DNA from 3 places in the Streptomyces sp. NPDC001663 genome. Region 3 is predicted to be linked to each of the others. Evidence: riboswitches for the same ligand, from Rfam matches in the RefSeq annotation. Region 3 holds a riboswitch; each other region holds the start of a gene.

Region 1 (10,326 bases), on a different contig from region 3:
GCGTCGGCGAGGGTGGCCTTGCCGTCGGCGGTCGCGCCGTCGCTGCCCGGGCCGAGCGCGGCGTCGGCCCAGCGGGCGACGCGGGCCGCGGGGGCCAGTTGCAAGCGAGCCATTCTGGCCAGCTCCGCGGGTGCCGGTGTGCCCTCCGGTGGGCGGGGTGCGGCGCGGCGCGGGCGCCGCTGGTTCACAGCTGAGGGGGCGGCGGCCAGGGGTCGCGGGCGGACGAGTCGAAGCCTGGAGTCGCGCGGGATACGGGACGTCACGGGTGCAGTCTTCCGGTTGACGGTCCGAAAACCCAAACGGAATGTCACGGGGGGCGACGGGACTGGCCAACGGACGGGGTCCGGCGGGCGGCTCGGGGCCGAGAACAGGCCAGTGGTACGGCCTTAAACGGAATCGCGTCGGTTGTTCAGTTCCGCTGCGCCCCGAGCGTGCGGGACGGTCACCCGGGAGGGGTCACATGAGCGGGGTGAGGAAGCGGCGCAGGGCCTCCTCGTAGGCCTTCGGGTCGGCGTTCCACATCGCCGAGTGCGGGGCGTTCGGGACGGTGTGGAGGGCGATCAGGTTGGGGTGGGCGTTCACGAGCCGGCGGGAGTGCTCCCAGGGGGCCAGGGTGTCGTCCGGGCCGTGGAAGATCAGCGTCGGCACGGTCGGCAGCACGTTCTCGGCGGTGCGGTCGCCCTCCAGGCCCGTGCGTCCCTGCGCGGCCCGCACCGCGAGCGGCAGCAGGGCGGCGGGCGTGCGGCGGGCCGAGGCGAGGGCGCGCAGCGTCGTCGTCCAGTCGAGGACCGGGGAGTCCAGGACCAGGCCGGAGATGCGCTCGCGCATGCCGGAGTGCGCGGCGGCGCGCAGCGCCATGGTGGCGCCGGTGGACCAGCCGTGCAGGACGACGTGCTCGGCGCCGTAGCGCACGGCGTAGCGGATCGCGGCGTCCAGGTCGCGCCACTCGGTCTCGCCCAGGTGGTTCAGGCCGTCCGGGGGGCGGGGGGCGCCGAGGTCGCCGCGGTAGGCGAGGTCGAGCACCGGGAAGCGCTGGCGGTGCAGGAACTCCATGACGTTCATGGGGTGTTCCCGGGTGGCTCCCAGGCCGTGCACGGTGATCACCCAGGTGTCCCGCGCGCCGGGCACGAACCAGGCGGGCAGGGCGCCGAGTTCGCCGGGGACGTCGATGTCGGCGTGGTCGAGGCCGAGAGCGGCGCTCGGGTTGCCGATGTGCACGTTCGGGGTGAGCCACACCTTGTCGCCGGGTTCCAGGCTGCCGTGCGTGACGCGCTCCAGGCGGCGTACGACGCTGTCGGCGGAGTGCGTGGCCGTGTCGAGGACGGGGCCGACCACCGCGTGGCTGCCGTCGCCGGCGAGGCCGTAGGTGCCGGGGCGCAGGGCCGCGAGGTCTCGGGTGAGGGCGATCTGGCCGGCGGCCGTGGCGTGCACGGTGAGCCGGGGCTCGGTGGGCAGCGGCCTGCCCGGGGGCGCCTTGAGCGCGGCGTCGCTCGCCAGCCGGCCGGCGGCCACGGAGGCTGCGCCGGCGGCCAGGGCTACGGTGACGGCGGCGGCCGTTGCTTTGACTGTGCGCACCCGTCCAGTGTCCTGGCGGACCCGGTCACCGGCCAGCCGGAGGAAGGAGCGGGGTGATGCGGGGCGTCGACGAGGGTGTGTCGTAGTCACCGGGTCCGGGTACCCCGCGAGCTCACTTCCGCTGCCCGTAGGCGCGCAGCTTCTCCCCCGCCTCGTCCACCTGCGCCCGGGACAGCAACGTGGGCGACAACCCCGGCACCGAAGACGCCGTCAGCCACAGCCGGCACATCCACTCCAGCTGGGCGGTGCGGTCGTAGGCCTGGTCGAGGGTGGTGCCGTAGGCCATCGTTCCGTGGTTCTGGAGGAGGCAGGCGGTGCGGTCGGCGAGGGCCTGGAGCATGTTCTCGGCCAACTCATCGGTGCCGTATGCCGCATAGGGGGCAACTCGGACGGGGCCGCCGAGGGCGCCGGCCATGTAGTGGATCGCCGGGAGCTCGGGGACCAGCGTCGAGACGGCGGTCGCGTGCACGGCGTGGGTGTGGACGACGGCGCGGGCGTCGGTGGTGCGGTAGACGGCGAGGTGCATGGGGAGTTCGCTCGTCGGGACGAGCGTGCCGAGCACCTGACGGCCGTCGAGGTCGACGCCGGTGACGTCGTCCGGCGTGAGCCGGTCGTAGGGCAGGCCCGAGGGCGTGACCAGCACGGTGTCGCCGACGCGGACCGAGACATTGCCGGAGGTGCCGACGACGAGGCCGTCGGCGACCGTGCGGCGGGCGGTGGCGACGAGGGCCTGCCAGGCGCGTGCCTCCTCGGCGCCCACACCCCTCCCCCGCCCCTCGGGCACATCCCGTGCACCCTCCCGCGCATCCCGTTCGTCCCGCTGGTCGCGTCGCTGCTCAGCCATGCCGCGATCCTGCCAGGCGCACCGTCAACCCGCCGCGGGGCCGGGGCACTTTAGGGCGGAAGACCGGCCTCCGAAAGACCACATATAGGAACATATCCCTTTCTTCTCGTGCTTGGCCTGAGATCGCCCAGCATTCAACGATCTTCCAGTAATCTCCCGTTGATTTGTCGTGCACGTCGCCATTCCGGGGGGAAATATGGCCCGTGATCGCAAACCGTCCCGCCGCCGCAACCGCGTCCTCGCGGTCTCCGTGGCGGCGCTCGTCGCCGGGGGGACCGCGCTCGCCGAGCTGCCGGCCTCGGCCGCGAGCCTGCCGAAGGGACATGACGTCTCCTCGCACCAGAAGAACGTCAACTGGTCGAGCGCGAAGGCGAAGGGCGCCAAGTTCGTCTACGTCAAGGCGACCGAGTCCACCAACTACCGCAATCCGTACTTCGGCCAGCAGTACAACGGCGCCCGCAACGCCGGCATCATCCGCGGCGCGTACCACTTCGCGCTGCCGAACAAGTCCTCGGGCCGGACCCAGGCGGCCTACTTCGTGCGCAACGGCGGCGCGTGGAGTGCGGACGGCTGGACTCTGCCGCCCGCGCTCGACATCGAATACAACCCGTACGACGCCAAGCACAGGTGCTACGGCCTGAGCAAGGCCGGCATGGTCAACTGGATCAAGTCGTTCAGCAACGAGGTGAAGCGGCTCACCGGCCGCCGCCCGGTGATCTACACGACCACCCACTGGTGGAACACGTGCACCGGCAGCAGCCGCGCCTTCGCCTCCAACCACGCACTGTGGCTCGCCCGCCACAACTCGGCGGACGCGGGATCGCTGCCGGCCGGCTGGTCGTTCTGGAGCTTCTGGCAGTACGACAACAGCGGCAGCCTGCCGGGTGATCAAAATCTCTTCAACGGGTCCCAGGCCCAGCTGAAGAAGTTCGCCCGGGGCTACTAGCCAAGGGGCAACGAGGGACCCGGGGGGCCGCCGAACCGGGCGGAGCGGCGACCCCCCGTTCCAGACACTCCACAGCCGCCCTCAGTTCATCTTCCGTTCACTCAGGTTTCCTACGGTCAACCGACCGATGACTACGAACGATTGCCTGGGTAAATGGAAAACTTCTCGCTGATCCTCGCGATTGTGGTGATCACCGCACTCGCGTTTGATTTCACGAACGGTTTCCACGACACCGCCAACGCGATGGCCACCACCATCTCGACCGGTGCACTCAAGCCCAAGGTCGCGGTGGCCATGTCCGCCGCGCTGAACCTTGTGGGCGCCTTCCTCTCCGTGGAGGTCGCCAACACGATCTCCAAGGGTCTCGTCGACGAGAACGGCATACGTCCCGAGGTCATATTCGCGGCCCTGGTCGGCGCGATCCTCTGGAACCTGCTGACCTGGCTCGTCGGACTCCCGTCCAGCTCCTCGCACGCCCTGATGGGCGGTCTGATCGGTGCCACCATCGCCTCGGCCGGCATGGGCGCGGTCCACGGCGACGTGCTCGTCACCAAGGTGCTCATCCCGGCGCTCGCCGCCCCGATCGTGGCGGGCCTCGCCGCGATGCTGGCGACCCGGCTGTCGTACACCCTGGGCAAGAAGGCCGACGGCAAGGCCGCCGAGAAGGGCTACCGCGCCGGCCAGATCGCCTCGGCCGGCCTGGTCTCCCTCGCGCACGGCACGAACGACGCGCAGAAGACGATGGGCATCATCACCCTCGCCCTGGTCGCCGGCGGCGTCGTCGCCCCCGACTCCGACCCGCCCACCTGGGTCATCCTCTCCGCCGGTCTCGCCATCGCGCTCGGCACCTGGCTCGGCGGCTGGCGCATCATCCGCACCATGGGCAAGGGCCTGACCGACCTCCAGCCGCAGCAGGGCTTCGCCGCCCAGACCAGCGCGGCCACGGTCATCCTGGCCTCCTCCCACCTCGGCTTCTCCCTCTCCACCACCCACTCGGTCTCCGGTTCGGTGATGGGCGCGGGCCTCGGCCGCAAGGGCGGCGTGGTCCGCTGGTCCACGGCGACCCGGATGCTGGTCGCCTGGGTCCTGACGCTGCCGGCCGCCGCCCTGGTCGGTGCGCTCGCCGAGTCCGTGACCGACCTCGGCGACTGGGGCACCGGCGTGGTCGCCGTCTTCCTGATCGGCTCCAGCGCGGCCATCTGGAAGATCTCCCGCCGTGAGGTCGTCGACGCCTCGAACGTCAACGAGACCGAGGAGCCGGCCGGCGTGGTGACCACGGCGATCGCCGCCGTGACCCAGCCGCCCACGGGCGTGACCGAGGACCTGACGGCCACGATCCCCGCCCCGGCCGCTCCGGCCACCGCCCCCGACCCGGCCGCCCCGCCCGCGGCGACGGTCTGAGCCCGCCCACCCGGTACGAAGGAAGAGAAGCAGCATGAAGATCGACTGGGCAGCCCTGGGCTCCGTCTTCGGCGTCAGCCTCGCGGTCACCGTGGGCCTCGTCGCCCTGTTCACCCTGGGCGTCATGGGCCTGTCCCGCCGCGAACGGGCCGTGGCACAGGGCGACTCGGCGACCCTCGCGGTCACCGGCGCGTACGTGTGCTTCGCGGGGTGCGCGGCGGCGGTGGCGTACGGAATCAACCTGATCATGGCCAAGGGCTGAGCCTGCGGCCGTAGTTGCTCCACGTGTGGTGCCGGGACGGTGATCCGTCCCGGCACCACGCGTTTCCGTGACCACTGCGACCCTCGCATGTGGGCCTCAGCACACTCTCCCGTCGCAGGTCAACGGCAAGTTGACTGCCGTTCGGGGGCATGGTGGACTGCCGAGGCCAGCTACGGCGGCAAGAGAGGAAGCCGGTGCAAGTCCGGCGCGGTCCCGCCACTGTCACCGGGGTAGGAAGTCCCGGGAGCCAGGAACTCTCACCGCCGGTCTCGTCGAACCAGGGCGCGGACACCCTGAGTGAGGACATATCGCCATGCGCGGCTGCCTGTTGAGGTTCAACGCCCGAGCTCTGACCGACCCCACGGCCGGCTGAGCCGATGCGTGCCGATCGCGTCTTCGCGTACGGCGCCGCCGCCGGCCTTCTCGGTGACCACCTCCTCGGCGATCCGCGCCGCGGGCATCCGGTCGCCGCGTTCGGGCGGGCCGCGGGTGCCCTGGAGCGGGTGTTGTGGCGGGACCACCGGGGGTGGGGGGCGCTGCACACGGCCGTGTGCGTGGGGGGTGCCGTCTCTGCCGGCGCCCTGGCCGCTTCTCTCGTACGGCCTTCCCGTACCGCCTCCGTAGCGCTGACCGCCGCCGCCACCTGGGCCGTGGTCGGGGGGACTTCGCTCGCACGGGAGGCCCGGAGCATCGGGCGTGCCCTGGAGGCGGGGGACGTCGAGGCCGCCCGCGCCCGGCTGCCGCATCTGTGCGGGCGGGATCCGCAGGCGCTGGACGCCGACGGGATCGCCAGGGCGGTTGTGGAGTCCGTTGCCGAGAACACGTCGGACGCGGTGGTGGGGGCGCTGGTGTGGGGGGCCGTCGGTGGAGTGCCGGGGCTGCTCGGTTTCCGGGCCGTCAACACCCTCGACGCGATGGTCGGTCACAAGTCGGCCCGGTACCGGCGGTTCGGGTGGGCGTCCGCGCGGCTCGACGACGTTGCCGGCTGGCCCGGCGCCCGGTTGACCGCCGTACTGGCGACGGTCTCCGGTGACGATCCCCGCGGGGCGGCACGCGCCTGGCGTACGGACGCGGGGAAGCATCCGAGCCCCAACGCCGGGCCCGTGGAGGCCTCGTTCGCGGGAGCTCTGGGGGTACGGCTCGGCGGGACCCTGTCGTACGGGGGGCGGGTCGAGCACCGGCCCGTTCTCAACGCGCAGGGGCACACCGTCGCCGTACCGGACATCGAACGGGCCGTACGCCTCTCGAGGCGCGTCGGTCTGCTCGCGCTCGGCGTCGGTGTCGCCGCCCGTCTCGTGAAGGGACGCAGGTCATGACCGGCGGTGGTCTTCTCGTTGCCGGTACCACCTCCGATGCCGGCAAGAGTGTCGTCACCGCCGGGATCTGTCGTTGGCTGGTGCGGCAGGGGGTCAAGGTCGCGCCCTTCAAGGCGCAGAACATGTCCCTCAACTCATTCGTGACGCGCGAGGGTGCGGAGATCGGGCGGGCACAGGCCATGCAGGCGCAGGCCTGTCGGATCGAGCCCTCCGCGCTCATGAATCCGGTGCTGCTCAAGCCCGGTGGTGAGCAGAGCAGTCAGGTCGTGCTGATGGGGAAGCCCGTCGGTGAGCTGAGTGCCCGGGGGTATCACGGGGGGCGGCAGCAGAAACTGCTCGGGACCGTTCTCGACTGTCTCGCCGAATTGCGGGGCACGTATGACGCGGTGATCTGTGAGGGGGCCGGTTCTCCCGCCGAGATCAATCTGCGGCGGACGGACATCGTCAACATGGGGATCGCGCGGAATGCGCGGCTGCCCGTGCTCGTGGTCGGGGACATCGACCGTGGTGGTGTTTTCGCGTCCTTCTTCGGGACCGTCGCACTGCTCTCGCCCGAGGACCAGGAGCTTGTCGCCGGGTTCCTCGTCAACAAGTTCCGCGGGGACGTCAGCCTCCTGGACCCCGGGCTCGACATGCTGCACGGGCTCACCGGGCGGTACACCTACGGCGTTCTGCCCTTCCGGCACGGCCTCGGCATCGACGAGGAGGACGGGCTGCGGGTCTCCCTTCGCGGGACGGTGCGGGAGTCGAACGTCGCCCCGCCGGTCGGGGAGGACGTGCTGCGGGTCGCGGTCTGCGCGATTCCGCTGATGTCCAACTTCACCGACGTGGACGCCCTGGCCGCCGAACCGGGTGTGGTGGTGCGGTTCGTGGACCGGCCCGAGGAGCTGGCCGACGCCGACCTCGTCGTCGTTCCGGGGACCCGGGGGACCGTCCGCGCGCTGGAGTGGCTGCGGGAGCGCGGTCTTGCGGAGGCCCTCGTGCGCAGGGCCGCCGAGCAGCGGCCCGTGCTCGGCATCTGCGGCGGCTTCCAGGTGCTCGGCGAGCGCATCGAGGACGAGGTGGAGAGCCGCAAGGGGTCCGTCGACGGGCTCGGCGTCCTCCCCGTCCACGTGCGGTTCGCCCGCGAGAAGACCCTCACCCGGCCGGTGGGCGAGGCCCTCGGCGAGCTGGTCGAGGGGTACGAGATCCATCACGGGGTCGCCGACATCCACGGGGGCGAACCCTTCCTCGACGGGTGCCGCGTCGGACAGACCTGGGGCACCCACTGGCACGGTTCGCTGGAGTCGGACGGCTTCCGGCGGGCCTTTTTGCGCGAGGTGGCCGCCGCCGCGGGCCGCCGCTTCGTGCCGGCCCACGACACCTCGTTCGCCGCGCTGCGCGAGGAGCAGCTCGACCGGCTCGGCGACCTGATCGAACAGCACGCGGACACGGACGCGCTGTGGCGGCTCATCGAGTCCGGCGCGCCGCAAGGACTGCCTTTCATCCCACCGGGAGCACCCGCATGAGCACAGTGTTGTTGTTGTCGACCGCCGACACGGATCTGTTGGCGGCCCGGGCCGCTTCCGATGCCGACTACCGGATCGGCAACCCCACCCGGGTGGATGTCGAGCGGGAACTCCCCGGTCTCCTCGCCGGCGCCGGCATCGCCGTCGTACGGCTGCTGGGCGGAAAGCGGGCCTGGGAGGACGGGCTGGCCGCGCTGAAGGCCTCCGGCATCCCGACCGTGCTGCTCGGCGGGGAGGCAGTGCCCGACGCGGAGTTGATGGCCGAGTCGTCGGTGCCCGCCGGTGTCGTGGCGGAGGCGCTGAGGTACCTCGTCGAGGGCGGGCCCGCCAACCTCACCGAGCTCGCGCGGTTCCTCTCCGACACCGTGCTGCTGACCGGCGAGGGGTTCGTCGAGCCGCAGAAGATGCCCGAGTACGGCGTCCACGGCGAGCGTCCGTTCGTCGAGGGCCGGCCGACCGTCGGTGTGCTCTTCTACCGGGCGCACGAGCTGAGCGGCAACACCGCTTTCGTGGACACCCTGTGTGACGCGATCGAGGCGCGAGGCGCCAACGCCCTTCCCGTGTACTGCGGTTCGCTGCGCGGCGCGGACGCCGGGCTGTACGAGACCCTCGGCCGGACGGACGCCCTCGTCGCCACCGTCCTGGCTGCCGGCGGCACCCACGCCTCGCAGGCGTCGGCCGGCGGTGACGAGGAGGCCTGGGACATCGGCGCGCTCGCCGACCTCAACGTGCCTGTCCTGCAAGGACTTTGCCTTACGTCCTCACACGCGGCCTGGGACGAGTCGGACGCCGCGCTCTCCCCCATGGACGCGGCGATGCAGGTCGCGATCCCGGAGTTCGACGGGCGGCTCGTCACCGTGCCGTTCTCCTTCAAGGAACAGGGCCCGGACGACGTCCCGGTCTACGTCGCCGACCCCGAGCGGGCCGCACGGGTCGCCGGAATCGCCGTACGGCATGCGCAGTTGAAGCACAAGGCGAACGCGGACAAGAAGCTGGCGCTCGTCTTCACCGCCTATCCGACCAAGCACTCGCGAGTGGGCAATGCGGTCGGTCTGGACACGCCCGCGTCGGCTGTTCAGGTACTGGACGCCCTGAAGAACGCCGGGTACTCGCTCACCGAATACCCCGACAACGGCGACGAGTTGATCCACCGGCTGATCGAGGCCGGCGGTCACGACGTCGAGTGGTTGACCGAGGACCAGCTGGCCGCCGCGCCCGCGCGGGTGCCGCTCGCCGACTACCGGGCGTGGTTCGACAAGCTCGACCCGGAGCTCAGGGACGGGATGCTGGAGGCATGGGGCGAGCCGCCGGGTTCGCTGTACGTCGACGGCGACGACATCGTGCTGGCGTCCCTGCAGTTCGGGAACGTCGTCGTGATGATCCAGCCGCCGCGCGGCTTCGGCGAGAACCCGATCGCGATCTACCACGACCCCGACATGCCGCCCTCGCACCACTACATGGCGGCGTACCGGTGGCTGGAGAACAGCTTCGGCGCCGACGCGATCGTCCACATGGGCAAGCACGGCACGATGGAGTGGCTGCCCGGCAAGGGACTCGGGCTCAGCGGCGGCTGCGCGCCGGACGCCGTGCTCGGTGAACTGCCGCTGATCTACCCCTTCATCGTCAACGACCCCGGCGAGGGCACCCAGGCCAAGCGGCGCGGGCACGCCACGGTCGTCGACCACCTCGTACCGCCGATGGCCCGTGCCGACACGTACGGCGATCTGGCCAAGCTGGAGCAGCTGCTCGACGAGTATGCGCTCGTCTCCGACCTGGACCCGACCAAGGCGCCCGCCGTGCGGGCCCAGATCTGGACGCTGGTCAAGGCGGCCGAGCTGCACCACGACCTGCATGTCGACGAGCAGCCGGACGACGGCGAGTTCGACGAGTTCGTCATGCACATCGACGGCTATCTGTGCGAGATCAAGGACGTGCAGATCCGGGACGGCCTGCACATTCTGGGTGGTGGGCCGGTCGGTGAGCCGCGTGTCAATCTCGTGCTCGCCGTGTTGCGCGCCTCGCAGGTGTGGGGTGGACAGGCCAACGCGCTGCCGGGGCTCAGGGCTTCGCTGGCCTACCACTTCGGCCTGGTCGAGAAGGAGTTGCTCGCCGAGCCGGGTGCTCCCGTCAAGGTCCCGGTCGAGCTGACCGATCTCGTCGAGGGTCCGTCCCGTACCGCCGCCGACGCGATCGACCTGCTGGAGCAGCTGTGCCGGCGGATCGCGGAGGGCATGGAGGCACGGGAGTGGGACGTCACGGCCGCTCCGGCCCTCGTCGGTGAGGTCCTCCGCACCGAACTCCGGGAAGCCGTCGCGGTGCTGGAGTTCGCCTGCAACGAGGTCGTGCCCCGGCTGGCGAAGACCACCGACGAGATCGGCCACATCCTCAAGGCACTCGACGGCGGTTACATCCCGGCGGGTCCCTCCGGTTCGCCGACGCGCGGGCTGGTCAATGTGCTCCCGACCGGCCGGAAC
Region 2 (10,326 bases), on a different contig from region 3:
ATGGTCGGGTAGCTCCAGGTGAACAGGACGATCGCGGCCACCGCCAGGATCGCGGCCCCGATCCAAGCCTTGAAGCGGTGCACGAACCGCCCCACCGCGCCCAGGCGCAGCCCCGCCGAGACGGCCACGTCCCGCCCGGCGCCGATGCCCCTGGTGCAGAAGTGGCGGGTGAGCACGGCAACTCGTGACGGTCCGATGAAGAAGGCCCCAAGGGCTGTGACCAGGGCCAGCGCCCCCACGGCCCGCACGCTGGAGCGCAGGAACCTCACCAGCGAGTCGTAGACGGCTCCCGCGGCGTCCGAGTTCGTCCCCGGCGGCAGATGGTCCAGATACACCGTTCGGAAGACGGTGAGGCACACACCCAGTAGCACCATGGCGAGGAACACCCCGATCGCGGCCCCGATCAGCGCCCGCCGGCGATGGGACGCCAGGAACACGCCCGCGGCGGCGATCAGCACCGCGATGACGGGCAGCCAGTTGCCGATGATCTGCAGCACTCTCAGATACGACTTGATCTTGCCGACGTCCTTGCCCTCGACCACGACGAATTCCGTGTGGACGTCCGGGATCTTCGCTGCCAGCGCGAAGCCCGAACTGACCAGTCGGTCCTTCACCTGGGCCACGATGGGCCCGACATCGATGGCGACCTGATTGTCCTTCAGCGAGATCGCAGAGTCGGCCGACCCGGTCAGCGCCTTGTCCACGGCGGTGTGGGCCCGGCGGTTGGCATTGGTCCAGGCCGTCTCGAAGGCGCTGCTGGAGACCACCCGCAACACGGTGCTGTGCACCAGCTCCTTGAGACCGCTCTCGATGGGACCGCTCAGGTTGCCGATGAGGCTCGCGGCCTTGGGCGGAACCCCCTTCTCCGACGCCGCGTCACTCAGCTGTGCGACCAGTGCATCCACGTCGATCTGTTTCAGTACGACGTTGGTGACCCGGGTGGTCACTGCCTGCTGGATGTCGGGGTTGGACGCCAGCGGTGCCACGGTTGCGACGTAGCGGTCGGTGTCGCGGATGATGCTGTTCGCCCAGACCGCGACCACGGCGAGCAGCGCCAGCACCGACGCCAGGATGATCAGCAGGACCGAGCCCAGGGCCCGGAGCCGGTGCTTCGGCTCGTGCCTGGCACTCTCCAGTTCACTCACCCGGCGGCGCAACTCGTCCAGTTCGTGGGCCTTCTGTGGCGAGAGCTCCTGGTCCTCGGCAGGAGTCTCACGGGGGCGCTCCGGCTCTGGTGGGGGCGCGTCGGTACCTGTCATGTCTTCGAGGAGATCCCGGCGAGGGCCGCCTGGCGAGCCGATAGGGGCCGGCGGGGTGACGGCCGTACCGGGTGCGACGGCCGATGTCCGGTGACGCAACGGCATCAAGGGGCCCACGAGCACCAGAGGTGACGTTGTGAGCGAGACCGATCGACTATGAGGTGTCGGCTGCGGGCTCAGCTGGTGTCGTGTAGACGATGGGGCCCATGGCGGAGTCCCCGTCTGTGCGGGAAGCCTGCGCGCGCTTCGGCCACGCTGCCGTGACCACCGGTCTGCGTCATCTGATGCGCGACCAGGTGCTCATGGGCCTCGGCCTGATCCTCGTCCTGGCGGTCGGATCGGCTCCCAGGCGCCGGTAATCCGGCTCCGGACTCCTCCCTTCTCCAGGTGATGGAGGGGGCGGGCCCGGCGTCAGCGGGCGCCCGGGCCGCCGCTGCCGAACGACCCGCTGCTGCCCTAGCTCCAGCGCCGCCGCGGCTTGGACGGACCGGTCCGGGTCGGTGAGTTGCCGTGCCCGGGCAGTTCGTGCGGGGTCAGTCGGCGATCGCTGCGCGGCACCTCGTCGGGTTCACGGTTCTCCAGCACCTCGCGGACCGGGCCCTCGTCCGGCAGTCGCGGCTGCTCCTCCGGGCTCGGCGGGCCCGGCTCGCGGCGCCGGATGCGGGCGCCCAGCCAGAACGCGCCGATCAGCAGTGCCACGACCACCAGGCCCGCCACGGCCAGGCCGATCCCCAGTGCGCCGCGGCCTGCGGCGATGTCCATCCATGCGGTACTCATGGGCCCGCGGGTACCCGGGGCGTCCGCCATGAACCTGCCCACCCCGGCCCCACCGCCGTAACCATGGCGAACACCGGGTTTGGCGCGATCGGCAGCGGCTACCCGCAGAGTGTGACATCGACGACCCAGCAGGAGCTCTTCCAGTTCCTGGAGGACCGCTTCGCCTGCGCGCTGGCATGCACCGAGTGCGCACGCGCGTGTGCGCTGCGCGCCGGCCTCGTGGATCCGGACGGCACGGAGGAGCAGGAACTCGTACGACGCAAGGGCATCATGTGCGCGGAGGTGTGCGACGCGACGTGCCGGGTGCTGTCCGAGCAGAACCGCCTGGACGAGGCCGGTATGCGTATCCAGGTGGAGTGGTGCCGCACGGTGTGCCTGGAGTGCGCGCACGTCTTCGACCGGCAGCCGGGTGCCGAGGACGGCGCGAAGGCCTGCCGGGAGTGCGCCCAGGCGTGCACGGACTTCCTCGACACGCTGAACTGACGCCCACTGACGTTCCTGGAGACGGTGCATCGACGCCCACGGTGGGGCGCGGATCCGCCCGGCGCCGCAGTGAACCGGCGCTCACTCCGCGGTGCCGAGCGGCCGGCCGAGCCGTACGTTCCACCGCCCCGCCCTGCCGCTGAGCTCCACGGCGGCCAGCGGCGGGACGTCGGCGCGCCAGAACGACGACTCCGGCGCGCCGAGCGCCCGTACCACCGCGGCCCGTACGACCTCGGGCTCGACCACGGCCACGCTCGCACCCGCCGACTGCCCGGCCGTCTCCAGCCAGCCCGCCACCCGGTCGCACAGCGCCCGCACCGACTCACCGCCGTGCGGCGCCGAACCGGGATCCGACAGCCACCGGGCCAGTCCCTCGGGATCCCGCTCACCGACCTCCGCCAGCGTCGCCCCGCGCCAGCGCCCCGCGTCCAGCCCCGCCAACTCCGGTGCGTCCAGGGCGTCCAGCCCGAGCGCACCGGCCGTCTCACGGCAGCGCACGGTGGGGGAGGACCAGGCCCGCTCGACCGCGGGGACCGTACCGGCGGCGGCCTGCGCCTGCCGCAGTCCGGCCGCGTCCAGGGAGCAGCCGTCGTCGAAGCGGGCCTGTCTCAGCGCCGCGGTGATCGCGGGTGAGATCAAGATCACTCGGCTCGTCATGCGCCCACTCCCGCGCTCAACACCCTTGTCCAGCCCCTCGATTCGGCGGCGAAAGCGGTTCCCAGGGCGCTCGCCGCACTTCCGTGCGCTCTTGGCCGCGCCTCCGCTTCGCGGTACCGTCTCGTCGATATTGACGACGGCACAGCGGAAGCCGGTGGGAATCCGGCACGGTCGCGCCACTGTAATGCCCTGCACGCACCCTGGGTGCGCGCCGGGCGAGTCAGACCCGCCCGTCGTCCTGTGCACCACCGAGACGGGACGCGAGTTCCCCAGGAGGGCCTGCCATGGCGCAGTCTGTCGCTCAGCCGACCACCACCCCCACCGCCGTACCGGCGAAGCTGCCGATCGGTGCGATCGTCCCCTGGGCGGTCTTCTTCGGCATCCTGATGCTGGTCCTGCTCTACTTCGTCGGCGCCGAGCAGGGCGCCACCTCCGTGATGAGTGGAGAGAACGTCCACGAGTGGGTGCACGACGCCCGCCACCTGCTCGGTTTCCCCTGCCACTGACGGCCGGGGAGAACGCACAGCCCATGAACTCGGCAACCGTCCGCAACCTCCTGGTGCGTGGCATGCTCGCGGGACTCGCCGCGGGCCTGCTCGCCCTCGTCGTCGCCTACTTCCTCGGTGAACCGCGCGTCGACGCGGCCATCGCCTACGAGGAGGCGCACTCCCACGAGCACGGCGTCGAAGCCGTCAGCCGCACGATGCAGTCCACCGCGGGTCTGTCCACCGGTGTCCTCGTCTACGGCATCGCGTTCGGCGGCATCGCCGCGCTCGCGTACTGCTTCGCGCTGGGCCGGATCGGCCGCTTCGGGCCGCGCGCGAGCGCGCTGCTCCTGGCGGCCGCCGGCCTGATCGCCGTGTACGTCGTGCCGTTCCTGAAGTACCCGGCCAACCCGCCGTCCGTCGGCGACCCCGACACCATCGGCAAGCGCACCACGCTGTACTTCCTGATGATGGCGCTCAGCGTGCTGCTCGCCGTCGCCACCGTGATCCTGGGCAAACGCCTCGCGCCGCGCCTGGGCAACTGGAACGCCACGCTCGTCGCAGGAGCCTTCTTCCTTCTCGTCGTCGGGCTGGCGTACGCGTTCCTGCCCGCGATCAACGAGGTCCCGAAGGACTTCTCGGCCACCCTGCTGTGGCAGTTCCGCCTGGCGGCCCTGGCCGTCCAGGCGACTCTGTGGACCTCCTTCGGGCTGGTCTTCGGATTGCTGGCGGAGCGTCTGCTGGCCCCGAAAGGGGCCGAGTCGTCGGTAACCCGGGCCGAGGCCCGGGCAACTCCTGTCGCGCACTGAGCACTTCAGCCGCGCACTGAACAGTTCAACGAAAGGGGTCCCCGGACGACGGCCGGGGGCCCTTTTCCGTATGCCGCGCCAATCCCCGATGCACCGGGCCATTCCCAATTTCTGAAACACGTTCTACGGTGTGCGCCGTCAGGACCGGTCCCGGGAGCCTGGAGGCGCCGTGCACCTCGAATACACGCCCGAGCAGCAGCGGCTGCGCACCGAACTGCGCGCGTACTTCGCCGAGTTGGTGCCCGACAACTCCTATGCCCGGCACGGCGACCCGGCGGCCCAGAAGCGCTTCTACCGCGAGACCATCCGGCGCCTGGGCACGGACGGCTGGCTCGGCGTGGGCTGGCCCGAGGAGTACGGCGGGCGTGGGCTCACGGCGATGGAACAGTTCATCTTCTTCGACGAGGCCGCCCAGGCCGGCGTCCCGCTGCCGCTGATGGCGCTCAACACGGTCGGGCCGACGATCATGCAGTTCGGCACCGACGAGCAGAAGGCCTACTTCCTGCCGAAGGTCCTCTCCGGCGAGATCGACTTCGCGATCGGCTACAGCGAACCCGACGCGGGCACCGACCTCGCATCCCTCAAGACGCGCGCGGTGCGCGACGGCGACGAGTACGTCGTCAACGGCCAGAAGATCTGGACGACCAACGGCGACACCGCGGACTGGGTGTGGCTGGCGACCCGCACCGACCCGGACGCCCCGCCGCACAAGGGCATCACCATGCTGCTCGTCCCGACCACCGACCCCGGCTACTCCTGCACTCTCATCAACACCCTCGCCTCCCACGACACCACGGCCAGCTACTACGAGAACATCCGCGTCCCCGTCTCCCGCCGGGTCGGCGCCGAGAACCAGGGCTGGCGGCTGATCACCAACCAGCTCAACCACGAGCGCGTCACCCTCGCCGCCCACGGCACGATGGCCATCCGCGCCCTGCAGGACGTGCAGCGCTGGGCCACCGAGACCAAGCTCGCCGACGGCCGCCGCGTGCTCGACCTGCCCTGGGTGCGTCGCCGCCTCGCCCAGACCCACACCAAACTCGACGCGATGAAACTCCTCAACTGGCAGATGGTGAACGCCGCCCAGAACGGCACCCTCACCCCTCAGGACGCCTCCGCGGTCAAGGTCTACGGCTCCGAGGCCCGACGGGATGCCTACGCCTGGCTCATGGAGATCGTCGCCGCGGCGGGAGCCCTCAAGGAGGGCTCGACGGGCGCGGTCCTCCACGGCGAACTGGAACGCGGCTACCGCTCGGCGGTCATCTTCACCTTCGGCGGCGGCAACAACGAGATCCAGCGGGAGATCATCTCGTGGATCGGTCTGGGGATGCCGAGGGTACGGCGATAGCCTGCAGAGGTGACGGACATCCAGGCAGGAGACCCCGGGCTGTTCGGACCGTCCTCGGTGACCTGGCAGATGCACGGCGACCCCATGATGTGGGTCGCCGGCGTCCGCGCGCTCTACCTCCAGGCGCTGCACCCCCGGGCGGTGCGCGGCGTGATGCAGAACTCCGACTTCCGGCGTGACGCCTGGGGCCGGCTGATGCGCACCGCCAACTTCGTCGGCACCACGACGTACGGCACCAGCGAGGCCGCCGAGCGGGCCGGCGCCCGCGTCCGGAAGATCCACAGCATGCTGTCGGCGACCGATCCCGGCACGGGGGAGCAGTACGGCGTCGACGAACCGGAACTGCTGCTGTGGGTGCACTGCGCCGAGATCGACTCCTACCTCCAGGTCGCCCGCCGCTCCGGCTTCCGTCTCACCGACGCCGAGGCCGACCGCTACATCGGCGAACACCGCGTCAGCGCCCGCCTGGTGGGCCTCGACCCCGACGCCGTACCCGCCGACCAGCAGGAGATGGCCGCCTACTTCGACAAGGTCCGACCCGAACTCGCCGTCGGACCCGAGGCACGCGAAGTGGACGACTTCCTCCTCCGCCCCCCGACGCACTTCCTCCTCGTCCCGGCGCGCGAGGTGCTGTGGCGGCGCGTGGCACAGCTGGCGTACGCCGCCCTGCCGCCGTACGCCCACGAGCTGTACGGCAGACCGGCCCCGAAACCCGACACGGTCACCCTGCAACTGCGTGCCACGGGCAACCTACTTCGCTGCATTCCCGCACGTGTGCGCTGGCAACTCCCGCCCAAACACATCCTCCGCGCCATGTCACGGCTCGGCCCCGGCTCCCGCCCGGCACCGTACAAACTCGGACGATAGCTCGCCATACTGGACGAGCCAGGGGTGGGCGGGGCGAACAGTTACGGGGGCGATCGCAGAAGATGGGGGACAGCAGGCTGATCCAGGGCCGGTACCGGCTGCTCGATCTGATCGGGCGGGGCGGTATGGGCGAGGTGTGGCGGGCCCGCGACGAGTCCCTCGGCCGGCATGTCGCCGTGAAGTGCCTCAAGCCCCTCGGCCCGCACCACGACCAGTCCTTCACCCGCGTCCTGCGCGAGCGCTTCCGCCGCGAGGCCCGCGTGGCCGCAGCCCTGTCGCACCGCGGGGTGACCGTCGTCCACGACTTCGGCGAGTCCGACGGCATCCTCTACCTGGTGATGGAGCTGCTGGAGGGCCGCAACCTCTCCCAGCTCATGGAGGACAACAAGCACCACCCGCTGCCCGTCGGGGACGTTGTGGAGATCGCCGACCAGGTCGCCTCCGCCCTCGCCTACACCCACCAGCAGGGCATCGTGCACCGCGACCTGAAACCCGCCAACATCATGCGGCTGACCGACGGCACGGTGAAGATCTGCGACTTCGGCATCGCCCGTCTCGGCCACGACATCGGCTTCACCTCCCGGCTGACCGGCACCGGCATCGCGATGGGCACCCCGCACTACATGTCGCCCGAGCAGATCGGCGGCAGCGAGGTCGACCAGCGCAGCGACCTGTATTCGCTGGGGTGTGTCCTGTACGAGATCGCCACGGGCGCCCCGCCGTTCGACCTCGACGACGCCTGGGCGATCCTGGTCGGCCACCGCGACACGCCGCCCCGGCCGCCGCGCACCCAGCGCGCCGAACTGCCCGAGTACCTCGAGAAGATCATCCTGGACCTGCTGGCCAAGCGGCCCGAGCAACGTCCGCACGACGCCCGGGAGCTGGGGCGCAGAATCAGCCTGGGCCGTACGACGCCGACGTACGTGCCGACGGTGGTGACCCCGCAGCCGGTGCTCCGGCCGCCCGAGCAGCCCGCCTCCCGCGAGGCGCGCCTGCCGTCCTGGACCCGCGGCATGACCACCGGCCACAAGGCCACCGGCGCCGGCCTCAGCACCACACCCCCGGACGCCGGGGCCGGCCTGACCGGCGAGTGGATCCCGCGCCCCCCGAACGGGCGGACCGAGGAGCCCGCGCCCGAGCAGCCGTCCGCCCCCTCCGCGGAAACCCTCACCGCCCTGGCCGGACGCCACAACGCCGGGCTCAGCCTCGGCCGCCTGGGCCGCTGGGCGGAGGCCGGCGAGGTGCACCGCGCGGTCGCCGCGGAACGCGCCCACCTCCTCGGCCCCGACCACCCCGACACCCTCGCCAGCCGTTACGAGGTCGCCTTCACCCTCAGCCGTACCGGCCGCGCCACCGACGCGCTGCAGGAGTACAAGTTCGTGGCCGCGGCCAGAACCCGCGCCCTGGGTGCCGACCATCCCGACACGCTCGCCGCCCGACAGGAAATGGCGTACGTGCTGGGGCAGTTGGGCCGTCACTTCGACGCCCACCAGGTGTACACGTCCGTGCTCGCCGCCCGGGAGCGCGGCATGGGCCCCGATCACCCGGACACCCTGCGCTGCCGCCACAACCTCGCCTTCAACCTCAGCCGCCTCGGCCGCCTGGAGGACTCGTACCGGATGGCCTGCGACGTGGCCGCCGCCCGCACCCGCGTGCTCGGCGCGGACCACCCCGACACCCTGGTCACCCGCTACGAAGTCGCCTACGCGCTCGGCCAGTTGGGGCGCTGGCCCGAGGCCCTGCAGACCTACCACGAGGTCGCCGAGGCCCGCGCCCAGGCCCTCGGCCCCGACCACGCCGACACCCTCGCCGCCCGCTACGAGGTCGGCATCAGCCTCGGCCGACTCGGCCGCAGCGCCGAAGCCCTCACCCTCTACCGCGACCTCATCGACGACCGCACCCGCGTCCAGGGCCCCACCCACCCCGAGACCCTGCGCGCCCGCCACGGCCTCGGCGTCAACCTCGGCCGCCTGGGCCGCTGGGAGGAGGCCCTCGCCGAGTCCCGCGACGTCTGCGCCATCCGCGAGCGCGTCCTGGGCCCCGAGCACCCCGACACCCTCGTCAGCCGCCGCGAGGTCGCCGTCGGCCTCGGCTGGCTCGGCCGCTGGCCCGACGCCCTCACCGAGTACCGCCGCGTCGCCGCCGCCCGCGAGCGCGTCCTGGGCCCCGACCACCCCGACACCCTGGCCAGCCGCAACGACGAGGCCCACTGCCTGGAACAACTCGGCCGCGGCGCCGAGGCCGTCGAGCTCTACCGCCGGGTGGCGGTGCTCCGCCAGCAGCGGGCGTCCGGCGGGCGATGACGTCGGGGGCTACCGGGATTCATTCGCAGTGCTCCGGCCTTCAGGCCGCAGGTGAACCGACTCTCGTGGCGGGGACGCGGAGCGTCGCGGTGGCGTTCCGGCGGAGCCGGACCCTGCTCGTGACGGTGACGGGTCGCTCGTCTGTTCCCGGTGACGACGTGGGTTCGATGTGCCTAGTGTGATCGTCATGCAGCTCCGGTACGCCTTCAGGCTGTACCCCGACGCCGCTCAGCGGGCCGCGCTGGCCAGGGCGTTCGGGTGCGCCCGCGTCGTGTTCAACGACGCGGTGCGGGCCCGCGAGGACGCCCGCAGGGCCGAGCTGCCGTTCCCGACAGCCGGTCAGCTGTCCACGCGCCTGATCACCCAGGCCAAGCGGACGGCGGAGCGGTCCTGGCTGGGCGAGGTCTCCGCCGTCGTACTCCAGCAGTCCCTGCGGGATGCCGAGGCCGCCTACAAGAACTTCTTCGCCTCCTTCAAAGGCACCCGCAAGGGCCCGAAGCTCGGCGCACCGCGCTTGAAGTCCCGTAAGGACGCCCGGCAGTCGATCCGGTTCACCGCCAACGCCCGCTGGCACCTCACCGGCAGCGGCCGGCTGAGCCTGCCGAAGATCGGCGCGGTGAAGGTGAAATGGTCCCGCACCCTGCCCGCCACACCGTCCTCGGTCACGGTGATCAAGGACGCGGCCGGCCGGTACTTCGCGTCCTTCGTCATCGACACCGACCCCGCCGCTGATGCGGCACGGATGCCCGACACCGACCAGAGCATCGGCATCGATCTCGGCCTGAGTCACTTCGCGGTCCTGTCCACCGGCGAGAAGATCGACTCCCCGCGGTTCCTGCGCCGCGCAGAGAAGAAACTGAAGAAGGCCCAGCGAGAGCTGTCCCGCAAACAGAAGGGATCGAAGAACCGCGACAAGGCCCGCCGCAAGGTTGCCCGCGCCCACGCCCAGGTCGCCGACGCGCGCCGGGAGTTCCACCATCAGCTTTCCACGAGGCTGATCTCCGAGAACCAAGGGATCGCCGTAGAGGACCTGTCGGTGAAGGCTCTGGCCCGCACCAGGCTGGCCAAGTCCGTGCACGACGCCGGATGGGCACAGTTCATCAACATGCTCCAGTACAAGGCGCAGCGCTACGGCCGCACCCTGGTGAAGATCGGCCGGTTCGAGCCGACCTCCCAGACCTGCTCCACCTGCGGCGCCGTGGACGGACCCAAACCCCTCAGCGTCCGGGAATGGACCTGTACCGCCTGCGGCACCGTCCACGACCGGGACCACAACGCCGCACTCAACGTGAAGACGGCCGCCGGACTGGCGGTATCGGCCTGCGGAGCGCCGGTAAG
Region 3 (10,326 bases):
CTCCTTCCTGCTGCTCACCCTCGCCCGCACCGGCGACCAGTTGCAGGGCATCAAGAAGGGTGTCCTGGAGCTGGCCGACGTGATCGCGGTCAACAAGGCGGACGGCCCGCACGAGCGCGACGCACAGGCGGCGGCGCGTGAACTGGCGGGCGCGCTGCGGCTGATGCACGGCAAGGACGCGGTCTGGGCGCCACCGGTGCTGAGTTGCAGTGCCCGCGAGTCGACCGGTCTGGAGACGGTGTGGGAGCGCCTGGAGCAGCACCGCACGCTGCTGGACTCCACCGGACGGCTCACCGCCAAACGCCGTGACCAGCAGGTCGACTGGACCTGGTCGATGGTCCGCGACGAACTCCTCGGCCGCCTGCACGCCGATCCCGCCGTACGAGCACTCTCCCCCGGTCTCGAACAGCAGGTCAGGGACGGTGAGTTGACGGCGACGCTGGCAGCAGAGCGCATTCTGCGGGCGTTCGGCGAACACTGACCGGACACAGCGCTGGAGGGGCCCGCTCGGCTTGTGACGGCAGCGCGGACCCCTCTTGGCAAGGGGCTTCTACGTCCTACAGGCCCAGGGGCGATTCCTCGGCACCGCCGAAGCCCTGCCCCTCTCCCTGCCCCTGTCCGATGTCCACGCTCCCTTCGCCGCCGAAGGCGGGACCGGCCGGGTCACTGATCGCGGGTCCCGCCCAGCCCTCGTTCCCCTGGCTGCCGGTGCCGCCGCCGACGTTGAACTTGTCGTGGTTGTCCGCGTTGGCGGTGGTGGCGCCGCCGAGGACGACCAGGGCCCCGAGAGCGGTGGCGGCAAGTGCGGTGCGGATACGCATGCGTACTCCTGTGGGTTGGGTGCTGTGCTCTTATGAACACCACCCGGAGGCAACCGGTACACCACCAGCCACTCGGACGAGTGACGCCCGTCCTGGTGCGGAAAGACGGCCCACGGCCCCCGTCACGTCGCCTGGTCCGCCACCGGATAAGGCACGAACGTGCTGCTGTTCTGGTCGATCCGCAGGGGACGGCCCAGAGGCGGCACGGCGCGCTGAGGGCAGTCGAGGCGTTCGCAGACGCGGCAGCCCATGCCGATGGGCGTGGCGGCGGAGGCCTTGGTGAGGTCGAGGCCGTCGGAGTAGACCAGCCGGTGGGCATGGCGGATCTCGCAGCCCAGCCCGATGGCGAACGTCTTGCCGGGTTCGCCCCAGCCGCCGCGGTGGCGGGTGACGGCTCGGGCCGTCCACAAGTAGCGCTGCCCGTCCGGCATTTCGGCGATCTGGACGTGGATGCGGCCGGGCGCGGCGAAGGCCTCGTAGACGTTCCACAGCGGGCAGGTGCCGCCGGCCCGGGAGAAGTGGAAGCCGGTCGCGGACTGCCGCTTGGACATGTTGCCGGCCCGGTCGACGCGGACGAAGGAGAAGGGCACGCCGCGCAGGCGGGGGCGCTGGAGGGTGGACAGGCGGTGGCAGACGGTCTCATAGCCCAGGCCGTAGCGGTCGGTAAGCCGCTCGATGTCGTAGCGCACCTCCTCGGCGGCCGCGTGGAAGGGGCCGTACGGCAGGATCAGCGCGGCGGCGAAGTAGTTGGCGATGCCGATGCGGGCCAGGGCGTGGGTGGGTGAGCCGGGCGGGAAGTCCTCGGCGGCCTGCCGGTCGAGTTCGTCGCCGTACTCGAGCAGGGCGAGTTGGGTCGCCATGCGGAAGGCACGCTGGCCGGGGCGCAGGCGGCCGGACAGGTGGAGGGTGCGGGACGTCGCGTCGTAGTGGTGCAGATGGTCGGCGGTCTCGACGGCCAGGCGTACGCCGTGACGGTCGGTCAGGCGGGTGGTGAGGGCGCGTACGACCTCCCCGGGCCGGATGCCGGTCTCCTCGGCCAGGTGCTCGGCCGCGAGGTCGGTGTCGTGCAGGTAGTTCTGGCGGCGGTAGAAGAAGTCGCGGATCTCCTCGTGCGGTGAGCGGGGGCCGGTCTGTTGGCTGTCGCGGCCGTCGGCGGCTCCGGCGAGCCGCTCGGCCAGGAGCTGGTTGCGGCGGCCGAGGTCGAGCAGAACCTGCGCGACCGCGGGCATGCGGGAGGAGACTTCCGCGAGGTCGGACGGGGAGATCCGGGCCTCGGCGAGCTCGCCGGCCAGCGCCTCCCGCAGATCGGCGACCAGCCGGGTGGTGTCGCGCTCCGAGAAGAAGGCGGGGTCGACACCGAAGGCCTCGGTCAGCCGGAGCAGGACCGGCACGGTGAGCGGGCGGGAGTCGTGCTCCATCTGGTTCAGATAGCTGGGCGAGAGGCCGAGGACCCGGGCCAGTTCTGCCTGACTCATCCGGCGCTCCTCGCGCAGCCGCCGCAGCCGCGCGCCCGCGTAGATCTTGCTCACCCGGACCTCCTTCCGACTGCCCGCAGCCTAGCCGGTCCGAAGCTTCGCAACCTTGGCAGAACGGAGCCGGAAGATTCGCAGAAGTTGGCAGCGGTCTACCCTTGATGGCACTCAGTGCCACTGCCAGAGTCGTGCTGCGACCCGCTGGAGAACTCGGCAGCTCATCGCCATTGCTAACTCTTCGCTCATCAGTGAGGCACGGCGGGCCACCCATACCAGCGAGGCACAGAGCGCTTCGCACTCTTCACCAACGACCTTCGGCTTCCACCCCTTTCAGGAGACGATTCATGGCGCACGCAGGCACATCGACGGCGGCGGACGAGCTGGCCCGCAAGTGGGCGACCGACCCGCGCTGGAGCGGCATCGAGCGCACCTACGGCGCGGAGGATGTCGTACGGCTGTCCGGCAGCGTCCACGAGGAGCACACCCTCGCCCGGCGCGGCGCCGAGCGGCTGTGGTGGCAGCTGCACGAGCTGGACTACGTCCACGCGCTCGGCGCGCTCACCGGCGGCCAGGCGGTCCAGCAGGTCAAGGCCGGGCTGCAGGCCGTCTACCTGTCGGGCTGGCAGGTCGCCGCCGACGCCAACCAGGCCGGGCACACCTACCCCGACCAGAGCCTGTACCCCGCCAACTCCGTGCCGCAGGTCGTGCGGCGCATCAACAACGCGCTGCTGCGCGCCGACCAGATCGCCACCGCCGAGGGCGGAGGCGACCGTACGGACTGGCTGGCGCCGATCGTCGCCGACGGGGAGGCCGGATTCGGCGGACCCCTCAACACCTTCGAACTGACCAGGGCGATGATCGCCGCGGGTGCCGCGGGCATCCACTACGAGGACCAGCTGGCCTCCGAGAAGAAGTGCGGCCACCTCGGCGGCAAGGTCCTCGTGCCGACCGCACAGCACATCCGCACCCTCAACGCGGCCCGCCTCGCCGCCGACATCGCCGACGTACCCACCGTGATCATCGCCCGTACGGATGCGCTGGCGGCCAACCTGCTCACCAGCGACGTCGACGGGCGGGACGCCGAGTTCGTCACCGGGGAGCGCACGGCGGAGGGCTTCTACCGGGTGCGGAACGGGATGGCACCGGTGATCGCCCGCGGGCTGGCGTACGCGCCGTACGCCGATCTGCTGTGGATGGAGACCGGCACCCCGGACCTGGCCCAGGCCCGCGAGTTCGCCGAGGCGATCCGCGCGCGGTATCCCGACCGGATGCTGGCCTACAACTGCTCGCCCTCCTTCAACTGGAAGGCCGCGCTGGACGACGACCGGATCGCCAAGTTCCAGCGGGAGTTGGGGGCAATGGGCTACAAGTTCCAGTTCATCACCCTGGCCGGCTTCCACTCCCTCAACCACGGCATGTTCGACCTGGCCCGCGGCTATGCCGAGCACGGCATGACCGCCTATGTCGACCTCCAGGAGCGGGAGTTCGCCGCGCAGCAGCACGGCTTCACCGCCGTGCGTCACCAACGCGAGGTCGGCACCGGCTACTTCGACCTGGTCTCCACCGCCGTCAACCCGGCCTCCTCGACGACCGCGCTGACCGGTTCCACGGAGGAAGAGCAGTTCCACTAGGCCGCCCCCACCCGAGGAGAACCTGATGTCCACCAGCGCACTGACCCATCGCGCCCGGGTCCTCGCGGCACCGGGCGAACGCCATGACGAGATCCTCACGCCCGCCGCCCTCGACTTCGTCGGCCGGCTGGCCGCCGCCTTCGGCGAGCGTCGTCCAGGACTGCTGAAGGAGCGCCGCCGGCAGGCGATACGCCTCGCGGCGGGCTCCCCGCTCGACTTCCCCATGGTCACCTCCGCCGTCCGCGCCGACCCCGAGTGGTGCGTGGCGCCGCCCCCGCCCGGCCTGGCGGACCGCCGGGTGGAGATCACCGGCCCGCCGAACCGCCGTATCGCCGTCAACGCGCTCAACTCCGGTGCGCGGGTGTGGATGGCGGACTTCGCGGACGCCACCTCCCCCACCTGGGGGAACATCATCGGCGGCCAACTCTGCCTGCTCGACGCCGTCGAGCGCCGGATCGACTTCACCACTCCGGAGGGCAGGGAGTACCGGCTCGGCGCACCCGACCGCCTGGCCACGATCGTGGTCCGTCCGCGCGGCTGGCATCTGACGGAGGAGCACCTGGAGTTCGACGGCGGGCCCGTGCCCGCCGCGCTGGTGGACTTCGGGCTGTACTTCTTCCACTGCGCCCAGCGGCAGATCGACGCCGGGGCAGGGCCGTACTTCTACCTGCCGAAGCTGGAGAACCGCTACGAAGCCCGGCTGTGGAACGACGTGTTCGTCCTCGCCCAGGAGCTGCTCGGCATCCCGCGCGGCACCGTGCGGGCCACCGTCCTCATCGAGACGATCACCGCCGCCTTCGAGATGGAGGAGATCCTCCATGAGCTGCGCGAGCACAGCGCCGGGCTCAACGCGGGCCGCTGGGACTACCTGTTCAGCCTCGTCAAGACCTTCGGGCATCGCAGCGACTTCCTGCTGCCGGACCGGTCGAAGGTGACGATGACCGCCCCGTTCCTGCGCGCCTACACCGAGCTGCTGGTGCGCACCTGCCATCGGCGCGGCGCCCACGCCATCGGGGGCATGGCAGCAAACCTGCCCGGACGGGATCCCGCCGCTCTCGCCGAGGTGCGGCTGGACAAGGAGCGCGAGGCCGAGGCCGGATTCGACGGCTCCTGGGTCTCGCACCCCGGCCTCGTCCCGGTCTGCCGCGAGGTCTTCGACGGCGTCCTGGGCCACCGCCCGCACCAGATCGCGCGCAACCGGGACGACGTGGAGGTGTCCGCCGCCGACCTGCTGTCCGTGGGCCGGATCGCCGGCCCGCCCACACCGGAAGGGGTGCGCACGGCTGTCGCCGTCGCGCTGCGCTACCTCGACGCCTGGCTGCACGGGCGGGGAGCCGTCGAACTGGACGGGCTGATGGAGGACACGGCAACCGCGGAGCTGGCCCGCGTGCAGATCTGGCAGTGGCTGCGGCACCGTGTCGTGGACCGCGAGACGGTGCTACGGCTGCTCGACGACGAGCTGACGGCCCTGGGCGCCGAGCATCCCTGGGCGAAGCTCGACGAAATACGGGCGATCTTCGAACGGACGGCCCTGCAACCGGAGTTGCCGCTCTTCTTCACCGCGGACGCCTACACCCGCCACCTCGTCCGGCACCCGGAGGCTCGGTCATGAGCCGGGACATCCGGCGCGTCGGCGTGGTCGGCGGCGGACAGATGGGTGCCGGTATCGCCGAGGTGTGCGCCCGGGCCGGGCTGGACACCGTCGTGTGCGAGGCGGACGCCCTGGCCGCGCAGGCCGCACACGATCGCGTGGCCGCCTCGCTTGACCGCTCCGTGCGGCACGGCAAGCTCGACCCGGCGGAAGCACGGGTGGCCCTCACCCGAATCGCCTTCACCGGCAGCCTCGAAGACCTCGCCGACCGTCAACTCGTGGTCGAGGCCGTCACCGAGAACCCCGACGCGAAGACGGAGATCTTCTCCGCCCTCGACAAGATCATCGAGGATCCGGAGGCGATCCTGGCCACCAACACCTCCGCCATCCCCGTGATGCGCCTGGCCATGGCCACGTCCCGCACCGATCGCGTCCTCGGGCTGCACTTCTTCAACCCCGTACCGGTCATGCCCCTCGTCGAGGTCGTCACCTCGCTGCACACCCGTCCCGAAGTGGCCGCGACGGCCGAGGAGTTCGTGACGGCAATCCTCGGCAGGACGGCGATCCGCTCCCGTGACCGCGCCGGCTTCGTCGTCAACGCCCTGCTCGTGCCGTACCTGCTGTCCGCGATCCGCATGGCCGAGTCCGGCTTCGCCACCGCCGCCGACATCGACGCCGGCATGGAGCGGGGCTGCGCCCACCCGATGGGGCCGCTGCGGCTGGCCGACCTGATCGGCCTGGACACCGTCGCCGCCATCGCCGAGTCGCTGTACGAGGAGTTCAGGGAACCGCTGTACGCCCCGCCGCCGCTGCTCCAACGCATGGTCCAGGCGGGCCTGTTGGGTCGGAAGTCCGGCCGCGGCTTCCACACGTATGTATAAGCTGGCTGTGCAGCTGGTTCGCCCTGCCCACCAGGCAGGCGCGTCGCAAGAGGGAACCCGGTGGGAATCCGGGACTGCCCCGCAGCGGTGAGCGGGAACGACCGCCGTCATACGCACTGGATCCGGACGTCCGGGCCCGGGAAGCGACGGCCAGTAGGTGCCTCGTACGACACGAGGCGTGCCCGTGAGTCCGAAGACCTGCCACTGCCCGCGTACGACCCACTCGTGCGCGGAGATTCCGGTGACCTCGAGGGCGGTCGGCGAGCACAACGGGCAGGCACGCGCCGCGTGTCGTCGCCCGTTGGCCGTTCCTTCGCGTCCTCACCCCGTCGCCGGGGTCGTTCGACGAACAGAGCTCGCGAAGGAGAGTCTCGTGACAGCGAAGTCCGCAGCCGCGGCAGCACGGGCCACCGTGTACGGCTACCCCCGCCAGGGCCCGAACCGGGAACTGAAGAAGGCGATCGAGGGCTACTGGAAGGGCCGCGTCACCGCCGACGCCCTCCACCGCACGGCCGCCGAACTGCGCCGCGCGAACTGGCGGGAGCTGGCCGACGCAGGCGTCCACGAGGTGCCGACCGGTGACTTCTCGTACTACGACCACGTCCTGGACACCACCGTCATGCTCGGCGCCGTCCCGGCACGCCACCGTGCCGCGGTCGAGGCCGACGCGCTCGACGGCTACTTCGCCATGGCCCGCGGCACGCAGGACGTGGCGCCGCTGGAGATGACGAAGTGGTTCGACACCAACTACCACTATCTGGTGCCCGAGTTGGGCCCGGACACGGTGTTCACGGCCGACTCGGCCAAGCAGGTCGGCGAGTTGACGGAGGCGCTGGCCCTCGGGCTGACGCCCAGGCCGGTGCTGGTCGGCCCGGTCACGTATCTGCTGCTCGCCAAGCCCGCGCCGGGCGTGGCCGCGGACTTCGAACCGCTGACGCTGCTGGACCGGCTGCTGCCCGTCTACGCCGACGTCCTCGCCGATCTGCGGGCCGCCGGCGCCGAGTGGGTGCAGCTGGACGAGCCGGCCCTCGTCCAGGACCGCACCCCGGCCGAACTGAATGCCGCCGCCCGCGCCTACCGCGACCTGGGCGCCCGCACCGACCGTCCGAAGCTGCTCATCGCCTCCTACTTCGACCGGCTGGGTGAGGCCCTGCCCGTCCTGGCCAAGGCGCCGGTCGACGGGCTCGCGCTGGACTTCACCGGACCGGCCGTGGCCAACCTGGACGATCTCGCCGCGATCGGCGGCCTGTCCGGCAAGCGGCTGGTCGCGGGCATCGTGGACGGCCGCAACGTGTGGATCAACGACCTGGGCCGGTCCCTGTCCACGCTGGCCACGCTCCTTGGACTCGCCGACCGGGTCGACGTGGCCGCCTCCTGCTCCCTGCTGCACGTGCCGCTCGACGCCGGCGCCGAGCGCGACATCGAACCGCAGATCGCCCGCTGGCTCGCCTTCGCCCGGCAGAAGACGGCCGAGATCGTCACGCTGGCCCGCGGCCTGGCCCACGGCACCGACACCATCGCCGCCCAACTGGCCGCGAACCGCGCCGACCTGGCCTCCCGCGCCGGGTCGCCGATCACCCGCGCCCCCGCCGTTCGGGCCCGCAGCGCCGCCGTCACGGACGCCGACGCGCGCCGCTCCCGGCCGTACGCCGAACGGGCCGTCGCCCAGCGCGCCCACCTGCGTCTGCCCGTCCTGCCGACCACGACCATCGGCTCGTTCCCGCAGACGGCCGAACTGCGCACAGCCCGCGCCGACTTGACGGCCGGACGGATCGACACCGCCGGATACGAGGAGCGCATCAGGGCGGAGATCGGCGAGGTGATCGCCTTCCAGGAGAAGATCGGCCTGGACGTCCTCGTGCACGGCGAGCCCGAACGCAACGACATGGTGCAGTACTTCGCCGAGCAGCTCACCGGCTACCTGGCCACGCAGCACGGCTGGGTGCAGTCCTACGGCACCCGTTACGTCCGTCCGCCGATCCTCGCCGGCGACATCTCCCGGCCCGAGCCGATGACGGTGCGCTGGACGACGTACGCCCAGTCCCTCACCGCGCGCCCGGTCAAGGGCATGCTCACCGGTCCGGTCACGATGCTGGCCTGGTCCTTCGTCCGCGACGACCAGCCCCTCGCGGAGACCGCCCGGCAGGTCGCCCTCGCCCTGCGCGACGAGGTCAACGACCTCGAGACGGCGGGCACTTCGGTCATCCAGGTGGACGAGCCCGCACTGCGCGAGACGCTGCCGCTGCGGGCCGCCGACCGCCCGGCCTACCTGGCGTGGGCCACGGAGGCCTTCCGGCTCACCACGAGTGCAGTGCGTCCGGACACACAGATCCACACGCACATGTGCTACGCCGAGTTCGGCGACGTCGTCCAGGCGATCGACGACCTCGACGCGGACGTCATCAGCCTGGAGGCGGCCCGCTCCCACATGCAGGTCGCCCGCGAACTGGCCGCCCACGGCTACCCGCGCGAGGCGGGACCCGGCGTGTACGACATCCACTCGCCCCGGGTGCCGAGCGTGGCCGAGGCAGCCGCCCTGCTGCGCAAGGGACTTGAGGCGATCCCCGCCGAACGGCTGTGGGTCAACCCCGACTGCGGCCTGAAGACCCGTGGTTGGCCTGAGACCCGCGCGTCGTTGGAGAACCTGGTCGCCGCGGCCCGAACGGTCCGTGCGGAGCGGGCCGGTTCCTGACGGGACACCGGCCCGGCACGTTACGCCGTCACGGCGCGAGCAGCAGGCTGTCGCCGCGCTCCTTCGCGGCGGCGTAACGCCGGGCCACGTCCCGCCAGTTGACGACCTTCCACATGGCCTCGATGAAGTCGACCTTCTGGTTCTTGTACTGCAGGTAGAAGGCGTGCTCCCAGGCGTCGAAGACCAGGATCGGGGTCGAACCCTGGCCGACGTTGCCCTGGTGGTCGTAGACCTGCTCGACGATGAGCCGGCCGCTGAGCGGCTCGTAGGCGAGCACGCCCCAGCCCGAACCCTGGGTCGTGGCCGACGCCTTGGACAGCTGCGCCTTGAAGTTCGCGAACGAACCGAACGACTCGGCGATGGCGTCCGCGAGCTCGCCGACACCGTCCTTCTCCAGCGGCTCGCCGCCGCCGTCGCCGGTCATGTTGTGCCAGTAGATGCTGTGCAGGATGTGCCCGGAGAGGTGGAAGGCCAGGTTCTTCTCCAGGCCGTTGATCGAGCCCCACGACTCGTTGTCGCGCGCCTCGGCCAACTGCTCCAGAGTGTCGTTCGCGCCCTTGACGTACGCCGCGTGGTGCTTGTCGTGGTGCAGTTCGATGATCTCGGGGCTGATGACCGGGGCGAGCGACGCGTAGTCGTACGGGAGCTCCGGGAGCGTGTAAACCGCCATGTCCAACGTCCTCCGACGCTATTGCCTATGATGTGCAACTGCACGCTAGCAGCAGAAGTGTGCGCCCGCCGATCAGGCCTTGGTCCTAGGACCCTTGTCGCTCCTGGGTATGCTCGCCGCCGTGTCCGCCCTGGTGGGGATGGCCGCAGAACCCGTACGACGAACGAGAGCAGCGAGAAGACCACCGTGACCACGTACGACTACGAGAAGGACGGCGCGGCCATCTACCGCCAGTCCTTCGCCACCATCCGCGCGGAGGCCGACCTCGCGGGGCTGCCCGCCGACGTCAGCCAGGTCGCGGTGCGGATGATCCACGCCTGCGGAATGGTCGACCTCGCACGGGACTTGGCGTACACCCCCGCCGTCGTGACCCGCGCCCGCGCGGCCCTGCGCGCCGGCGCGCCCGTCTTCACCGACGTGCAGATGGTGGCCAGCGGCGTGACCCGCAGGCGACTGCCCGCCGACAACGACGTGATCTGCACGCTCTCCGACCCCACCGTGCCGGACCTCGCGGCGAAGCTCGGCACCACCCGCAGCGCCGCCGCCCTGGAGCTGTGGCGGGATCGGC

Evidence for each region. Region 3 has a riboswitch for cobalamin ahead of metE (5-methyltetrahydropteroyltriglutamate--homocysteine S-methyltransferase). Riboswitches for the same ligand answer to the same signal wherever they lie in the genome.
Region 1: another riboswitch for cobalamin. It lies ahead of ACFY1L_RS43855 (cobalamin biosynthesis protein); the one in region 3 lies ahead of metE (5-methyltetrahydropteroyltriglutamate--homocysteine S-methyltransferase).
Region 2: another riboswitch for cobalamin. It lies ahead of ACFY1L_RS28250 (CbtB-domain containing protein); the one in region 3 lies ahead of metE (5-methyltetrahydropteroyltriglutamate--homocysteine S-methyltransferase).

What each region holds. Positions count from the first base shown of each region.
Region 1 is NZ_JBIAUR010000018.1:186,992-197,317, reverse strand. It holds gene ACFY1L_RS43885 (hypothetical protein) at 1-113, opposite strand, end outside; gene ACFY1L_RS43880 (alpha/beta hydrolase family protein) at 457-1,575, opposite strand; gene ACFY1L_RS43875 (class II aldolase/adducin family protein) at 1,688-2,419, opposite strand; gene ACFY1L_RS43870 (lysozyme) at 2,616-3,365, shown strand; gene ACFY1L_RS43865 (anion permease) at 3,519-4,766, shown strand; gene ACFY1L_RS43860 (hypothetical protein) at 4,801-5,028, shown strand; cobalamin riboswitch at 5,164-5,306, shown strand; gene ACFY1L_RS43855 (cobalamin biosynthesis protein) at 5,406-6,344, shown strand; gene ACFY1L_RS43850 (cobyric acid synthase) at 6,341-7,852, shown strand; gene cobN (cobaltochelatase subunit CobN) at 7,849-10,326, shown strand, end outside.
Region 2 is NZ_JBIAUR010000009.1:111,881-122,206, reverse strand. It holds gene ACFY1L_RS28275 (hypothetical protein) at 1-1,259, opposite strand, end outside; gene ACFY1L_RS28270 (hypothetical protein) at 1,466-1,618, shown strand; gene ACFY1L_RS28265 (DUF6479 family protein) at 1,716-2,036, opposite strand; gene ACFY1L_RS28260 (ferredoxin) at 2,100-2,519, shown strand; gene ACFY1L_RS28255 (histidine phosphatase family protein) at 2,601-3,176, opposite strand; cobalamin riboswitch at 3,277-3,425, shown strand; gene ACFY1L_RS28250 (CbtB-domain containing protein) at 3,461-3,682, shown strand; gene ACFY1L_RS28245 (CbtA family protein) at 3,706-4,470, shown strand; gene ACFY1L_RS28240 (acyl-CoA dehydrogenase family protein) at 4,640-5,818, shown strand; gene ACFY1L_RS28235 (oxygenase MpaB family protein) at 5,888-6,685, shown strand; gene ACFY1L_RS28230 (tetratricopeptide repeat protein) at 6,748-8,988, shown strand; gene ACFY1L_RS28225 (RNA-guided endonuclease InsQ/TnpB family protein) at 9,176-10,326, shown strand, end outside.
Region 3 is NZ_JBIAUR010000027.1:66,195-76,520, reverse strand. It holds gene meaB (methylmalonyl Co-A mutase-associated GTPase MeaB) at 1-481, shown strand, start outside; gene ACFY1L_RS51620 (hypothetical protein) at 558-821, opposite strand; gene ACFY1L_RS51615 (short-chain fatty acyl-CoA regulator family protein) at 944-2,350, opposite strand; gene aceA (isocitrate lyase) at 2,638-3,924, shown strand; gene aceB (malate synthase A) at 3,950-5,536, shown strand; gene ACFY1L_RS51600 (3-hydroxybutyryl-CoA dehydrogenase) at 5,533-6,396, shown strand; cobalamin riboswitch at 6,394-6,617, shown strand; gene metE (5-methyltetrahydropteroyltriglutamate--homocysteine S-methyltransferase) at 6,770-9,088, shown strand; gene ACFY1L_RS51590 (superoxide dismutase) at 9,117-9,758, opposite strand; gene ACFY1L_RS51585 (precorrin-8X methylmutase) at 9,945-10,326, shown strand, end outside.